2 regions of the Arthrobacter sp. P4_H3 genome follow, and region 2 is predicted to be linked to the other one. Evidence: riboswitches for the same ligand, from Rfam matches in the RefSeq annotation. Region 2 holds a riboswitch; the other holds the start of a gene.

Region 1 (8,142 bases), on a different contig from region 2:
GTTCAGCTCGCTAGGCTGGGATTCACAGCCGGCCCACAGGATCCCCATAGCGCCGGCTAAACCGCAGATCGGAGAGTTGTCCCATGGCCACTTCGCACTCCATGACTAACAACCTTCCCCAGCTCACCCACCCGGACGGCTCCCCCATCCGCGCCCTGGTGGTTGACGACGAACCCAGCCTCTCCGAGCTCATGAGCATGGGCCTGCGGATGGCAGGCTGGTCCGTTGCCGTCGCCGGTGACGGCCCCGAAGCCGTGAAACTCGCCAAGGAGTTCCGCCCGGACGTCCTGGTGCTGGACGTGATGCTTCCCGGGTTCGACGGCGTTGAGCTGCTCACCAGGATCCGCGCCTTCGCGCCGGAGGTGCCCGCGCTCTTCCTGACGGCAAAAGACGCCGTCCAGGACCGCATCCTCGGCCTGGCGGCCGGCGGCGACGATTACGTCACCAAGCCCTTCAGCATGGAAGAAGTGCTCCTCCGACTGCACCGGCTGGTGCAACGCTCCGGGGTTGCCGCCATGGACACCGCCGAGCTGGTGGTGGGCGACCTCGTCCTCAACATCGACACGCGCGAGGTGACCCGGGCCGGGGAGGAACTGCAGCTCACGGCCACCCAGTTCGAACTCCTCCGCTACCTCATGGAGAACCCCAAACGGGTGGTCAGCAAGGCACAGATCCTGGACCGGGTGTGGGACTACGATTTCGGCGGCCAGGCCAACATCGTGGAACTCTACATTTCCTACCTGCGCAAGAAGGTGGACGCAACGCACCCGCCTATGATCCACACCGTCCGCGGGGCGGGCTATGTCATCAAACCGGCGGATTGAGCGGTGCCCACGCTTGCCGGCGTAATCCGCAAAGAAGGCCGCCGCTGGCTCGATCCCTCAACCTGGCACCTGCGCACCCGGCTGGTGCTCGTGGCCATGGCGTTGCTGGTGGCAATCTGCGGTGCGGTTGGCCTGTTCAGCTACGCGTCCATGGATTCATTCCTGACCAAGCAGCTCGACGATCGCCTGGGCCAGGCCTCTCGGATCTCCAACAACGCTGGCCGGCCTCCGAGCGGCAACCCGACCGGCAGGCCGAATCCGCTGGACGGCCCGGGCCAAGGCATCGGCACGCTGTTTGCCCGTATCAACGGCGAGAACGTCAGCTCCGGATTCCTCGCCAAGGACGCCACCAGGTCATCGTTGTCCTCCGAGGACGACCAGGTCCTGTTGGCCCTCCGACACGACGGAACGCCGGTTGACCGGACCCTGTCCACCGGTTCCTACCGCCTGGTGGCCGTAGAGGCGCCCTACGGGGACGTGATCGTCACGGGACTACCCCTCGATGAAAAGCAGAACACCCTCAACTCACTGGTGTGGACCATGGTGATCGTTTCGATGGGGGGCCTGGTCCTGATCGGCCTGGCCGGAACGGTCCTCATCCGCCGCACCATGAAACCCCTCGAGCAGCTGTCCGAAGTGGCAACGCAGGTTTCGCAACTGCCGCTCGACGCCGGCGAGGTTGCCCTCGCGGTGCGCGTGCCGCCGTCGAACGCGCACCCCGGAACTGAAGTGGGCAGTGTGGGGCACGCCCTCAACCTCATGCTGGACAACGTCTCCAAGGCCCTCGAGGCCCGGCAGCAGAGCGAGACCAAGGTGCGCCAGTTCGTGGCCGACGCCTCCCACGAGCTGCGCACGCCACTTACGGCAATCCGCGGCTACACGGAACTCATGCGGATGACCGAGGACTTCACACCGGACGGCAAGAAATCCCTGGCCAGGGTGCAAAGCCAGTCCGAACGGATGACCACCCTGGTGGAGGACCTCCTGCTGCTGGCCCGGCTGGACGAAGGGCAGCCGCTCAAGATCAGCGACGTGGACCTGACGCAGCTGGTGGTGGAAACCGTCAGCGACGAGAAGGTCATGGCCCCGGACCGCGTCTGGCAGCTCGAGTTGCCCGACGAGCCGGTGGTGGTCCGCGGGGACGCCACGCAGCTGCACCAGGTGCTGGCCAATTTGCTCTCCAACGCGCGCAAGCACACGGACCCCGGAACCACCGTCGTCACCGGCGTGATGCGCTCCGCTGACGGCAGCGCCGTGGTGACCGTGACGGACAACGGCGCCGGGATCCCGCCCGAATTTGTGGACCGGGTCTTTGCCCGCTTTGCCCGGGCGGACGCCGCCCGCACCAGCCCGGCAGGTTCTGCATCGGGTTCAGGCGCCGCGGGGGCGGCCGCCGCTGAGGGGACCAGCGGGCTGGGCCTTTCGATAGTGCAGTCGATCATGGAAGCGCACGGCGGAACCGTCGAAGTCACCTCCCGTCCGGGACGCACGGAGTTCGCGCTGCGCCTCCCCTCCGAACCACCGGCGGCCTAGTACCCGGCGCACGGGAATCACGGCCGGCCGATGCCCGTGCGGACTGGCCGGTCTTTTCTGTGATCAAACGAATTACTGGCAGCTCGGGCGCAAGTCAACGCGCCGCAACCGTGATCCTCGTTACCGAAATGTGACTTAAGGTCCCATCTCCTGTACGGTTTTTAGAGTGCGGCCACCGTTCCGGCCGCATATCCGGATGGACGCCAAACTCTGCCGCTACCCGGATTTCCTCATGATCAGGCAGAGGCGGGGGACCCAGGTCTCCGGGCATTCTGCATCGCCGCCCTCGGGGTGAAGCCGACACGTGAAGTTCCGTGCGGCCGGATGACCTCATCCGAACCCGACAGCTAACTCCGCCGGCATCGAGAGGCAACCATGACTAAATCCACGCCAGAAGTACGTCCAGAGCGCCCTTCACGTAAGACCGCGGTGCCCGCAGAACGCTCACGCCACCGCGCTGAATCAGCCAAGACGACGTCCCCGCTGTCCCGCTTTGCCGCTGGCCTCCACGGCTCCGGCCGCCGCGCCGCAGTGGTGGCGACCGCCTGCGCAGTGTTGGTCGGCGTCGGCGCCGCCGGCCAGGCTTCCGAGCCCGCCGCACCGGCAAGCTCGGCGACGGCCGCAGAAATCGCCGCATCGAGCGCCGACACGAAGTCGAAGCTCGCGTTCGAAAAGATCCTGGTTTCGGCCATGCCGGCTCCGGCTTCTGTCAGCATGTCTGCGCAGTCCACCGAGGAGCGGCCGTCCGAAGAGCAGCCATCCGAAGAGCGGCCCGCGGAAACACCGGCCCCCGCCCCTGCCCCGGCGGCGGCTCCGGAACCCGCTCCCGCTCCCGCGCCGCCTGTCGCCGTGGACGACCCCGCAGCGGCCCAGGCGTATGCCGCCTCGCAGCTCGGCAACTACGGCTGGGCAGCTGACCAGATGCAGTGCCTGACCACGCTGTGGACCAAGGAATCGGATTGGAAGACCACGGCCACGAATGACAGCAGTGGCGCGTACGGCATTGTCCAGTCGCTGCCGGCCGAAAAGATGGCCAGCGCGGGGGGAGACTACCTCACCAATTTCCGCACTCAGATCAACTGGGGCCTGAATTACGTCAAGGAACGCTACGGCTCCCCCTGCGACGCCCTGAACTTCCACTACGCCAACAACTGGTACTAAGCCGGCCCGTACCGGCCGGACCGGTCCGCATCAGCAGATGGCCCCGAATCCACGTGGTTCGGGGCCCTCGGCCGTGTTGCGGGCGTATCGCTTCCCAGCTTCCACAGCAGGCGCACAGCTGTGGCCTAAATCCTTTATATGCGCCAGCCTCATAGTTGAACCATGACGCTCACAGACCAGGCCCCGGGGATCCTGCCGCACACGCAACCGCGGGCGGCCGTCGACGAACGGACCGGAACCGCGGTGCCTCTCCTGGATGCGACCATCCCGGTCTACAACGAGGAACAGGATCTGGAGCAGTCCCTCCGGCGGCTGCACACTTACCTGCGCGGCACGTTCCCGCGCACCTTCCGGATTACTGTGGCGGACAACGCCAGCACCGACGGCACGCTCCGCGTCGCCGAGCGTGTGGCCCGGGAACTCCGCGAGGTCACCGTGGTCCGGCTCCCGGGACAAGGGACGGGGGAACGCGCTTCGCACGGTGTGGCTCGCGTCGCCGTCGCCCGTGCTGGCCTACATGGATGTGAACCTTTCCACCGACCTTGCTGCGCTGGCCCCGTTGATAGCCCCGCTCATCTCCGGGCATTCCGACCTGGCGGTCGGAACCCGGCTATCGCGCAGTTCGCGTGTGGTCCGGGGCCATCGGCGGGCGTTCATCCCCCGTGGCTACAACCTTTTGCTGCACACCCTTCTGGGCGCACATTTCAGCGATGCGCAGTGCGGCTTCAAGGCCATCCGCGCGGATATCGCCCGACAGCTCCTCCCCCACACCGCGGACAATGCCTGGTTCTTCGACACCGAGCTGCTGGTACTCGCCGAAAAATGCGGGCTCCGGGTGCACGAGGTGCCGGTGGACTGGGTAAACGAGTCCGACGCCGGCGTGGATCTTCTCCGGACCGCCCTCGCCGACCTGCGCGGCATGGGCCGCCTCAGCCGCGACCTGGCGACCGGCCGCATACCGGTTCCTGAACTTCGCTCGGCCCTGGACGGCGGCTCCGCGCCGGTGACGTCCGGCTGAACAGCGGTGGAAGGCGCGGCTACCCGTCCCCAAGCCACGTCATGGCTTCGTCAAGGCAGGTGAAATACCGCGTGGGAGCAGCCGGAGAGTTCATGCTGAGAAAGAAATTGGCCATGGCCCGGTCCACCGGGGACGATCCTAGGAGCGCCACCCTCGCCACTGTGCTGGGACGGGCGAAGACGCGCCGTGCACCGCGGCTCATGGACGCCGCGGCAGCCATGTCCACCAGAATCGGATAGCGCCGCCCGCCGCTCAACTCCTTGACCGCCGCCATGACGGCCGTCGCGGCATCCTCGGAGATCGCCAGGCCTTGAATCCATCGCACATGAAGAACACCATCGCGCAGAACAACGGTGCCTCTGGCGCCGTCAATCGAAACTTCGGTCATCCTATCCCCCCAGATAGCGTCAGCACTCTTCACCGACCCTAGCCGACGGGAGCCCGGTTCGGACGTCAGAACCGGAAGGAAATCGTCCGTACACCGGCCTCGTCCACTGCCGTGGTCATGGAGACCCCGGTGTAGTCCTCGATGTGCAGGACGCCGTCCGGCAGCTGACCGGTGTTGGGCCCGATGGCCACGGTCCTGATCCCGGCGGCAAGTCCGGCCGCGATGCCTGCGGGCGCGTCCTCAAAGACCACGGCGTTGGCCGGGTCCACCCCGAGAAGTTCGGCAGCCCGGAGGTAGCCCTCGGGATGGGGCTTGCCCCGCGTGACAAGATCAGCCGTGACGGCAGTGGCAGGCATGGCGAGACCAGCGGCGCCCATCCGGATATCGGCCAGGAGCCGGTCGGCCGACGTCACCAGTGCCACGGCATCCGCCGGCAGCCTGCGCAACAGATCAGCGGCTCCGGGCAAGGCGACAATGCCCTCGGTCCGGACGCGTTCCATTGCGCCGAGTTCCGCAGTGAGCGCGGCGACGTCGGCTCCCGCCGGGGCAAACCGGCGCACCGTGTCCCCGGCCTGGACGCCGTGCGAGGTCCGGAGGATCTCGGCGAGGTCCAGGCCGTAGCGGGCAGCAAATTCGCCCCACACCTGCTCCACAATGGCCGTGGAATCAACCAGGGTGCCGTCCATGTCGAACAGCACGGCCCGTGCGGTCAAGGTTGTCGCGGACCGTGTGGCGGAGACGGGGGTTGCGGCGTCGGCAGGAAAGCTCATGCTTCCATCCTGCCCCACGCCGGGCGGCGCGGGTTTTTGTGACTTAGCCGTTCGGGCGTTGAGGGAGGTACTGGACCGCCCACTTGTTGCCGTCAGGATCGGCAAAATGGACGAAATGGCCCCAGTCCTGGACGTCGATGTCGCTGACCTCAACTCCGTTGTCCTTGAGGTGCTTGTGCGCGGCCTGGATGTCGCTGACCACGACCTGCAGGCTCGGGGCGGTGCCGGGAGGAGCGTCACTGAGACCCTCGCCGATAGCGATCGAACAGGCCGATCCGGGCGGGGTCAGCTGGACGAAACGGATGCCGTCCATGGGCCGCTCGTCGAAGTCGGCGTTGAAGCCCACCTTGTTGACGTAAAAATCCTTGGCACGGTCCACGTCGGACACAGGGACAAACACCAGTTCAAGTTTCCAGTCCATGGGGCACAGGCTATCCGGGGCCGCCGGAAACCGGAAGGGGGCAATCGCTTCGCACCGGCTTAGCCGGCGCCCCTGTTAGCCAGCGATGCTGTCAGCCAGGGGTGCTGTTAGCCGGCGATGCCATAGAGGCGGTCGCCAGCGTCGCCGAGTCCGGGCACGATGTAGGACTTCTCGTTGAGCTTCTCGTCAATGGATGCCAGGACGATGGTCACGTTGGCGTCCGAGAGTTCTTCTTCCAGCTTGGCCAGGCCCTCGGGTGCCGCCAGCAGGCAGATGCACGTGACGTCCGAGGCGCCGCGCTTGAAGAGGAACTTGATGGCTTCGCGCAGTGTGCCGCCGGTTGCCAGCATGGGATCCAGGACAAAGATCTGCCGATCCGTCAGGTCCTCGGGGAGGCGCTCCGCGTAGGTAATGATGTCCAGCGTTTCCTCGTCACGGGCCATTCCCAGGAACCCGACCTCGGCTGTGGGCACCAGTTTGGTCATGCCTTCGAGCATGCCCAGGCCGGCGCGGAGGATGGGAACCACCAGCGGGGTGGGCTTGGTGAACGCGGTGCCGATGGTGGTGCTGACCGGAGTCTCGATGGTGACCGGCTCGGTGCGGACGTCCCGCGTGGCCTCATAGGCTAGGAGCGTGACGAGTTCCTCGGTGAGCTGCCGGAAGACCGGGGAGGGAGTGTTTTTGTCCCGCAGAACGGTGAGCTTGTGGGCGACCAGCGGGTGGTCCACGACGAGTGTGCGCATGGGTCAAAACTATCACTCGGCGGTGGTGTCCCCGCCCCGCGATCCGCCGGCTTCCTGACGCGGGCCCGCGCCGCCGCCACCGGGTTTTCCGCCGTGGGTGCCATGGTGCACGTCCGGCTCCTCCCGGAGTAACGGGTGGTCGAACGTCGGAGCCGGTCCTGCGTGCTCGCGGTGCCGTATGACGTGGAAGAGCCGGTGTGCCAGGATCACGATTCCCACCCAGGCGAGGCCAAGGAGCCACCCGGCGATGACATCCGTCAGCCAGTGATGGCCGAGGAACACCCTGCTCAGGCCCATCGCGATGATGAAGATCGCACCGGCCGTGATCATGGACACCCGGGCAACGGTCCGCTGGATCTGCAGGCAAGCCAGATATACCACCAGCCCTATCACTACGGTGGTGTTGAGCGTGTGCCCGCTGGGGAACGACGGCGAATCTTCGTAAGGCGGAACGGCATCCGTGTGGTCCGGGCGGGTGCGGCCAAACAGCTTCTTGCCAAAAGTGGTCGCGGTGACCGAAGCAGCCGCAGCGCCACCCACCAGGATGAGGGGCCGCCAGGTACGCCCTGCCCACGTAAGCCAGGCCGTCAGGATGCTGCCGACGATCGGCATGCCGACCCCGCCGCCGATGTTCGTGAAGGCAGTGACGGCGGAGTTGAGCCAGGGGCTCCGGAGGCCCTCCGACAGCGCCAGCGCAGGCTTGTCCAGATTGGCGAGGCCCGCTTCGTCCACCACGTCGTCGTAGACTTCGGCACCCATAAACGCCAGCGTGACGACGATTGCACCGCCAACCAGCATGGTGATCCAGAGAGCAGCGTAGGGAACAACCCACCGTCCCCATCGGTCGGTGATGCGGTCAGTCAAAGTCTTCACGTCGTCTCCCGGGCTCATCCGTCGTCTGCGCCTGCCGTACCTTCGAAACTATCATTGAGCCATGACTTCCCCGGAGCCCCGCCATGCCGAATGGATGGGCCTTGCCCTCGCCGAGGCACGGGCTGCACTGGCCACCGAGGACGTGCCGATCGGCGCCGTCGTCATCGGACCGGACGGCGAAGTCCTGGGTACCGGGAGGAACGAACGGGAAGCCCACGGTGATCCCACCGCGCACGCCGAGATGGTGGCCATCCGTGAGGCGGCAGCCCGGCTGAAGGCACTTCCCCAAGGCGACGGCTGGCGGCTGGCGGACTGCACCCTCGTAGTGACGCTGGAACCCTGCGCCATGTGCGCGGGCGCCGTTGTCCTGGCGAGGATCCCGCGTGTGGTGTTCGGGGCGTGGGACGAAAA
Region 2 (8,142 bases):
CAGGGCCAGTTCCTCAAGGGAATGCAGGATCCGTTCAATGGCGGAAAGCGACGCGCCATGGACCAGTTTCTTCAGCCCCGCAGCAGAAGCGCTGTGGGCAGTGTCCGTGTTGGTGCAAAGGTGAAGGGTCTCCAGGACCTGCATCTGCGGCCGGTTCAGCCGCTCCAGCGCCCGTTGCACACTGACGCGCGCGCTGGCCCGGGCTGCCAGGGCCGGGAAGTCCGGAACGTTCGGTGAGATGAGGTCCGGCCGCGCGGAGAACAAGGCCCGCAACGAGTCATCGCTGCGTGCCTCCAGTTCCTTGCTGAGCGCGCGAATAAGGGACATCAGTTCAACGTTACCGCCCGCCGGACTTTCCTGCCCGGCGCCGGGCGGCAACGCCGTCGATCACCAGGATAATCATCAGGAGGAATGCCAGCGGCAGGCCGTACAAGGCAAAGGACGTCACCCACACCGGGGCTGCGCTGCCGGCAAAGGCAATGGCCATGACGGCGCCCACGGCGGCCAGGGAAAAAACGGCAATGACCGCCGCAGCTATCATCAGTGGCCGCCGGTAGCGGGAGGGTGTCATGGAAGTAACGCTAACAGCCCGGCTGTGCCCGTGCCGCAAAGCGGGAAACCGGGTCCCGGCAGGATAACCTTGAAGATACAGACCAACATGGTCCAGGCAGTCATACCCTGAACCCGCATAACAATGCGGATGCGGTGGCCGCCGGCCGTGTCACAGGAAGTCCAGAACGAAGAAGGTTGATTACGTGCCTACCGGCAAGGTCAAGTGGTATGACAAGGAAAAAGGCTTCGGATTCCTCGCGGGCGAGGACGGCCAGGAAGTCTTCCTGCCCAAATCCGCCCTGCCCGAGGGCGTAACGGAGCTCAAGGCCGGCACCCGGGTGGAGTTTGGCGTGGCTGACGGACGCAAGGGAGCGCAGGCGCTCGGGTTGCGCGTGCTGGACAAGACGCCGTCCATCGCCAAGGCAAAGCGTCCCAGCGCCAAGGACCTGGCCCCCCTGGTCCAGGATCTGGTGACCGTGCTGGACAACCTGTCCGGAACGCTGTCCGCCGGAAAGTACCCGGAAGGCAACAAGGCCAAGGCGATTGCCGCCGCCCTCCGTAAGGTTGCCGACGAGCTGGACGCTTAGGCATCCGTATGACTTCCGAACCTGATCAGGGCGCCCCCAAACCGGCCGCAAGGCCCCGTGCCGGCGTCCCCGTATGGCGCACCGGCAAGCCGGATGCCGTGCTTGCTGCAGCCGCCGACTTCGCCCGGACTGCGGTTGAAGGCATCGCCCCGGCCTCGCAGATCGGACGGCACCTGGGTGCAAAGACCGAGGGGGACCGTGTTGTCACACATCTCTTTGAGTCCCTGCTGGCCGGGTACCAGGGGTGGCAGTGGTACGCGGTGCTCACACGCAACTCACGTTCCAAGGTCATCACGGTGAACGAACTCGGCCTGCTGCCCTCGGAGGATTCAATCCTTGCGCCGGAATGGGTGCCGTGGGCAGAACGGGTTCGCCCCGAGGATGCCCAGGACGATGAAATTGCGGACGCCGAAACTGCGGACGCCGGCGCAGCCGTCGACGGGATCGCCGTGGACGCTGCGGACGACGCCGCCGCAGACGATGCTGCCCCGGACCTGATGGGCGAGGCAACCGTTTTCGACGACGACGACGAGGCAACCGTTTCCGACAGCGGCGCGGAAGAGGAATCCGACGACCGCCACGACGCCGGCCACCCGGAATCAGACGCCGGCCAATCGCTCCGCGAGGCTGACTAGCCAGCTGAAATAGCGGGGACCAGGCAACACGGAGGCCGGCGATGATGTCCACCTTCAAGTCCCTGCATATCCTCAACTACCGGCTCTGGTTCGTTGGTGCCCTGATATCCAATATCGGGACCTGGATGCAGCGCACCGCCCAGGACTGGCTGGTTTTTGACCATCTGACAGACCATGACGCGGGGGCCATGGGCATCACCATGGCCCTGCAGCTGGGGCCGCAGCTCTTCCTGGCGCCCGTGGCCGGCCTGGTGGCGGACCGCTTCAACCGGCGGCACCTCCTTGTGCTGACCCAGTCCACCATGGCGTTGCTGAGCACCGGGCTGGGCCTGCTGGTGGTCCTCGGTGCCGGGCAGCTGTGGCATGTCTACGCTTTTGCCCTGCTCCTGGGCCTTGTGTCCGCCCTGGACGCACCGGTGCGGCAGACCTTCGTCTCCGAGCTGGTGCGGGACGACTACCTGCCCAACGCGGTGGCACTCAACAGCGCCTCCTTCAACGTCGCCAGGATGATCGGACCCGCGGTGGCCGGTGTGCTGACGGTGGCCGTCGGACCGGGATGGGTGTTCCTGATCAACACCACCACGTTCCTGGCACTCCTGTTCAGCCTGTGGAAGATTCCCGCTTCATCCCTGCGCCTCCTTCCCCGCGCAGCTCCCGGCAAGGGGAGGATCCGTGAAGGACTTCGTTACGTGCGGTTCCGCCCGGACATCGTGGTGGTCCTCGTGGCCGTCTTCATTGTGGGCACCCTCGGCCTGAACTTTGTCCTGTTCATCGCGGCCATGGTGGGTACGGAGTTCGGTTTGGACGCCGGTGCCTTCGGGCTGATGAACTCCATCATGGCCATCGGCTCCGTGGCCGGCGCGCTGCTGTCCGCCGGGCGAAGCAAGCCACGGCTGCGGATCATTTTCGGGGCAGCCGGCGCGTTCGGCGTCACGTCAGGGCTGGCGGCCCTGGCACCCAGCTACTTCTGGTTCGGCGTGGCCCTGGTGCCGGTGGGCCTCTGTGCCATCACGATGATGACCAGCGCAAACGGCTACGTGCAGACCACCACGGACCCGGTCATGCGCGGCCGGGTGATGGCCCTCTACATGGCCATCTTCATGGGCGGAACCCCCATTGGGGCGCCCCTGGTCGGCTGGGTGGCCAACGTTGCAGGGCCGCGCTGGTCCATGTCCGTGGCTGCGGTTTCCGGGCTGCTGGCCGCACTGATCGGAATGGTGTGGATCATCCGGGCAAAGCAGCTGAGGCTGGGCTTCAACCGACGTGCCCGGGGGATGCGGTATTTCCGACTGGTATCCGGCGCGTCCGGCCACACCGGTGAAGCGGAAAGACAAGAAGGCAAAGAAGAAGGCGCCGTCCGGGAGCAAAACCCGGACGACGCCGTCGAACGCTAACGGGGTCAGCGTCAGCTGATGCGTTACTTCCGCAGTTCGCCCACTACGTAGTCGATGCTGGACAGGAGGGCGGAGACGTCGTCCGGCTCGATCGCAACGAAGGTGGCGATGCGCAGCTGGTTGCGCCCCAGCTTGCGGTAAGGCTCCGTGTCCACAATCCCGTTGGCGCGGAGGACCTTGGCGATGGCCGCGGCATCAATCGAATCGTCGAAATCGATCGTGGCGATCACGTTTGAGCGGTCTTCGGCCTTGGTGACAAACGGCGTGGCGTACTCGGAGGCCTCGGCCCACGAGTAGATGCGTCCGGCTGAGTCCGCAGTGCGGGCAGCGGCAAAATCGAGGCCGCCGCTGGCGTTCAGCCACTGCACCTGCGCGTCCAGCGTCACCAGCGTAGCCAGCGCGGGGGTGTTGTACGTCTGGTTCAGGCGGGAGTTGTCAACGGCGGTCTGCAGGTCAAGGAAGTCCGGGATCCACCGGCCGCTTTCCTTGATCCTCGCTGCGCGCTCCAGCGCGGCGGGGGAGAAGAGACCCAGCCACAGGCCGCCGTCGGAGGCGAAGTTTTTCTGCGGCGCAAAGTAGTAAACGTCGGCTTCTGAGACATCCACGTCCAGGCCGCCTGCGGCGGACGTGGCATCCACCAGCACCAGCGATCCCTCATCCGCACCGGCAACCCGCTTGACCGGGGCAGCCACACCTGTGGACGTCTCGTTCTGCGGCCAGGCATACACGTCCACGCCCGCTTCTGCCTGGGCCGTGGGCCGCGTGCCGGGCTCGGCCTTGAGGATGGAGGAGGCGTCCAGGAACGGAGCCTTGTTCGTGGCGGAGGCGAACTTGGAGCCGAACTCGCCGAAGGAAAGGTGCTGTGCCTTGCTGTCCACCAGGCCGAACGCCGCGATGTCCCAGAACGCAGTGGAGCCACCCACGCCAAGAACAACCTCGTAGCCCTCCGGCGCGCGGAAAAATTCGCTGAGGCCGGTGCGGACCGATCCCACGAGGTTCTTCACCGGGGCCTGGCGGTGGGAGGTACCCAGCAACGTGGCAGACGCGGCGGACAGGGCCTCGATCTGCTCCGGGCGGACCTTTGAAGGCCCGGCGCCGAACCGTCCGTCCTTGGGCAGGAGGTTGGCGGGGATAGTGATGCTGGTGTCGCTCACGATGGCTCCAATTTTTTCGGCGTGGACGTGGGAGAGGCCCGGCAGTACACGGGTTCCTGCCGGGGGAATCCCCTATATTCTGCCTGACGTGCCTGCGGGGGACGGAACGGCACCCGTCATAGTCCAGTCACTGAGACATCCCGGCGGTCGGCGGACTTCCGTTGCGCCGGCTGTACGGCGGCGGATTATCCGGAGTAATTCAAAATAGGCTAGGCTTGACCTTGACGTACAGCGGGCCGCGACGCCGGCCGGGCTGATCCCCGGGGAGGGCTGTTCCCAAGGCTGATCGGTGGATGCAGATCCACTTGACGAGACCGACGGAGAACGCCTCCGCGCGGTACGGTGGGACTGACGCAAGGACTGTGCTCGAGGAGCTGAGCTGGATGACGGATCTGATCGACACCACGGAGATGTATCTTCGGACAATCTTGGAGCTTGAGGAAGAGAACATCGTGGCTCTCCGCGCCCGGATTGCCGAACGGCTGCGCCACTCAGGGCCCACCGTTTCGCAGACCATCGGCCGGATGGAGCGCGACGGGCTGGTGGTTGTTTCCGGCGACCGGCACCTTGAGCTCACCGAAACCGGCCGGAAACGGGCCACCGAAGTCATGCGCAAGCACAGGCTCGCGGAGCGGCTCCTGGCTGACGTCATCGGCCTTGACTGGGCGTATGTCCACGACGAAGCCTGCCGCTGGGAACATGTCATGAGCGAGCGCGTTGAACGGCGTATCTTCGAACTCCTGAACCACCCCACCGTTTCCCCCTACGGCAATCCCATTCCCGGCCTGGCGGCGCTTGGCGGCCAGCCTGCCCCCTTGTTCACCGACGGTGTGGTGAACCTGCTCGACGCCATGACCGGGTACGGGGCCGACTCGCGCATTACGGTCAGCCGCCTGGCCGAACCCATCCAGGTTGAACCGGAGCTGCTGGTCCAGCTGGATGAAGGCGGAATCCGGCCGGGGGCGACGCTCGCGCTGGAGCGGGTAGGGGAGTACATCTCGGTGCGCGTGCCTGAAATCGAAGGCGCCCTCGAGCTCCCGCCGGAAGTTGCGGCCCACGTGTTTGTTACCGTCAGCTAACCGCACGCATCATAGGACCACCTACAACTCACTGAGACGTAGATAACGGAATTATTACCGCGCTGATTAATCGCCTATAGTTGGGGACTAGCGCCGATACTAAAGCGTTACCTGATCCGAAGCCGAGCTCTGCCAGCGGATCAGCGTACGAATCACCTCCTGGCAGAGGCGGGGGAACCACAACCGGCCGTTGAAAGACGGCCTTGGGGTGAAGTCCGTCAGCGGCAAGTCATCTCCGACGAAGGAATCCTTAGGGATACCCCTGTGCCGGATGCCTTGCATTGGCGGACCGGGTCTTTGATCTCTCTGACCCGAATCCGACAGCTAACTCCGCAGGCTATCCAGAGAGGATAATTCTTGACCACGCAGACCGTCAGGGGCCGCCGCAGGGCGACTGGTCCCGCTTCGGAGTACCCCGTGGCCGAAGCCGTTATGACGGTCAGGCCACGCGATGCACATCGTGATGCGCGCCGGCGCCGGAGCCTGTTCAGCCAGGTCACGGAGTTCGCTTCCGCCAGCGGTGTGGGTCAGAAGGCCGGCATTGCCTTGGCCGCCACAGGGCTGGTCCTCACTGTGACCGTCCCGTCAACCGGACCCATGATGAGCACCGCGGACACAGGAAACACGTCAGCGGCCGCCGCATCCGTAGCGGCGCAGCCTGAGGTTTCCGCGGCTGCAGGCGCCAAAATCGACTTCAACCGGACCTATATCGCCACCAAGGGCGATCCCGACGGCAAGCTCAAGCAGCTGCTGAGCGCGCAGTCCGCCGGCACCATTACCCGTGCAGCGTCCACCGGAAGCCTCGGGGCACCGCTGGCGCAGATGGTTTCCGCATCCCCCTTCGGCTTTCGGGTCAGCCCGATCACCGGCGGCACCGGCGAATTCCACCGCGGGCAGGACTATGCGGCCCAGTGCGGCACAAGCGTTATGGCCGCGGCCAGCGGAACGGTGACGTTCTCCGGGTGGCACCCCTACGGCGGCGGAAACCGCGTGGTGATTGACCATGGCAACGGCCTGGAGACCACGTACAACCACTTGTCCTCGTCCAACGTCCAGGTAGGCCAGAAGGTCAGCCGTGGCGACGTTGTGGCCCTCAGCGGGACCACCGGCGCCTCCACCGGCTGCCACCTCCATTTTGAAGTGATGGTCAACGGCGAAGTCGTCGACCCCACCGGCTGGCTCTGATCCAAGCCGATGGAACACTCTCGGATTCCTGTGACATGCCGTGACCTGAATGTGACATTGACCGGGAATTCCTGTACCGTCTAAAGCACGCCAACTTTTCCGAAGTTGGCGCTCTTGAGTGGATTGCCTAACTCTGCCACCGCTCAAGGTCCGTTCGCATTACATCGTCTGGCAGAGGCGGGGGAACCAATTTTGGTCTTCGCAAGAAGACCTTGGGGTTAAGTCGCAAAGCTTCTCAGGAAGCCGAGTGGCCGGGTGACTCCCATCCGAATCCGACAGCTCACCTCGTAGGCATTGGGAGAGGCTACCTTCGTGTCTACACGTCACAATTCTGCGCGCCACCGTGCGCAAACGGTTCGTACGAACCCGTTGAACTCTGTGTCCAGGGCTGTTACTGCCAACGCCGGGACCGTAGGTCGTCAGGCGGCTGTCATCGCAGCCGCGTCCGGACTGATCCTCAGCGTTGGTATGCCGGCAAACGCCGCAGATACCAACCTGGGAGTGTCCGCTTCCACGGAGTCCGGCTCACAGTCGGCCCAGCTGGCCGTTACCGCGGAACCGACAGCGACTATTTCCTTCGAGCGTCCGGCAGTGACCACGAAGGCAGCGCCCAAGGTTGAAACCGTACGGGCTCAGTCGACCGGTTCAGATTCAACTGAGGCTGACGGAGAAGCGAAGGCCGGCAAGCTCGCCGACGCCGTTTCCTCCGCTGCCGCATCGGGCCTCGCCGCGATCGCCTACACCGGGATCGGCAGTGCCTACGTCTGGGGCGGCACCACCCCCAGCGGCTGGGACTGCTCAGGCTTCACCCAGTGGGTCTACGCCCAGGCCGGCATCAGCATCCCCCGCACCAACGCATGGAACGCCATGACGCCTACCGCCACCCCGGCGCCGGGCGACCTGGTCATGCAAAACGGCGGCGCCCACGTTGGCATCTACGTCGGCAACGGCATGATGATCAGCGCGCTGAACCCGTCGCAGGGCACCATCCTGCACGCCGTGTCCGCCACGGGCACGTCTGCGTACTACACGCTTCGCTAAAACACGCGCTTCCCTTCGCTGAAGCGCGCGTACTTCGCTAAAAACCCGTTCGGGCCGTTCCGGCTTACCCCCAAGATGCCGGAGCGTCCAAAAACCGCGGCCTGCCACGCAGTCTGAGGAAAACGAAAGAGAGAAATAATGACTACTCGTGCCATCGCACGGCACCGCGCCGAGGTTACCAAAACCAACTCGCTTGCTGTCATTGCCAAGGCCGTCGGCGACAACGCCGGTGGCATGGGCCGTCAGGCTGCGGTTATCGCTGCTGCTTCCGGTCTGGTCCTGACGAGCGGTATCGCAGCCAACGCTGCCGACACCAACGTTCAGCGCGAAGCAACCTCCGCTTCCACCCTGGAAGTTCAGTCTTCCGCTCCGGCCAACATCTCGGCCGCTTCCAGCATCGCCATCGCCTTCGAGAAGCCGGCTGTTTCCACCTCCCCGGCTCCGGTCGTTGAGGCTCCGAAGCCGGTCGTCGAGGTTCAGGAAGCTGCTCCCGAGGCCGCTCCCGCAGCCGTTGC

Evidence for each region. Region 2 has a riboswitch for cyclic di-AMP ahead of AC1DRE_RS12535 (M23 family metallopeptidase). Riboswitches for the same ligand answer to the same signal wherever they lie in the genome.
Region 1: linked by a shared signal. The riboswitch ahead of AC1DRE_RS18550 (aggregation-promoting factor C-terminal-like domain-containing protein) and the one ahead of AC1DRE_RS12535 (M23 family metallopeptidase) in region 2 are both predicted to bind cyclic di-AMP.

Annotation. Positions count from the first base shown of each region.
Region 1 is NZ_JBFUKK010000016.1:19,555-27,696, forward strand. Features, by position in the region: gene AC1DRE_RS18540 (response regulator transcription factor) at 84-824, shown strand; gene AC1DRE_RS18545 (HAMP domain-containing sensor histidine kinase) at 828-2,357, shown strand; cyclic di-AMP (ydaO/yuaA leader) riboswitch at 2,559-2,733, shown strand; gene AC1DRE_RS18550 (aggregation-promoting factor C-terminal-like domain-containing protein) at 2,733-3,518, shown strand; gene AC1DRE_RS18555 (glycosyltransferase) at 3,681-4,487, shown strand; gene AC1DRE_RS18560 (DUF7793 family protein) at 4,556-4,924, opposite strand; gene AC1DRE_RS18565 (HAD-IA family hydrolase) at 4,990-5,694, opposite strand; gene AC1DRE_RS18570 (glyoxalase superfamily protein) at 5,738-6,115, opposite strand; gene upp (uracil phosphoribosyltransferase) at 6,223-6,858, opposite strand; gene AC1DRE_RS18580 (phosphatase PAP2 family protein) at 6,871-7,656, opposite strand; gene tadA (tRNA adenosine(34) deaminase TadA) at 7,793-8,142, shown strand, end outside.
Region 2 is NZ_JBFUKK010000008.1:18,886-27,027, forward strand. Features, by position in the region: gene AC1DRE_RS12500 (helicase-associated domain-containing protein) at 1-327, opposite strand, end outside; gene AC1DRE_RS12505 (hypothetical protein) at 338-571, opposite strand; gene AC1DRE_RS12510 (cold-shock protein) at 756-1,139, shown strand; gene AC1DRE_RS12515 (DUF3027 domain-containing protein) at 1,148-1,774, shown strand; gene AC1DRE_RS12520 (MFS transporter) at 1,819-3,168, shown strand; gene serC (phosphoserine transaminase) at 3,192-4,322, opposite strand; gene AC1DRE_RS12530 (iron-dependent transcriptional repressor DtxR) at 4,706-5,401, shown strand; cyclic di-AMP (ydaO/yuaA leader) riboswitch at 5,542-5,755, shown strand; gene AC1DRE_RS12535 (M23 family metallopeptidase) at 5,759-6,586, shown strand; cyclic di-AMP (ydaO/yuaA leader) riboswitch at 6,717-6,894, shown strand; gene AC1DRE_RS12540 (C40 family peptidase) at 6,965-7,627, shown strand; gene AC1DRE_RS12545 (NlpC/P60 family protein) at 7,766-8,142, shown strand, end outside.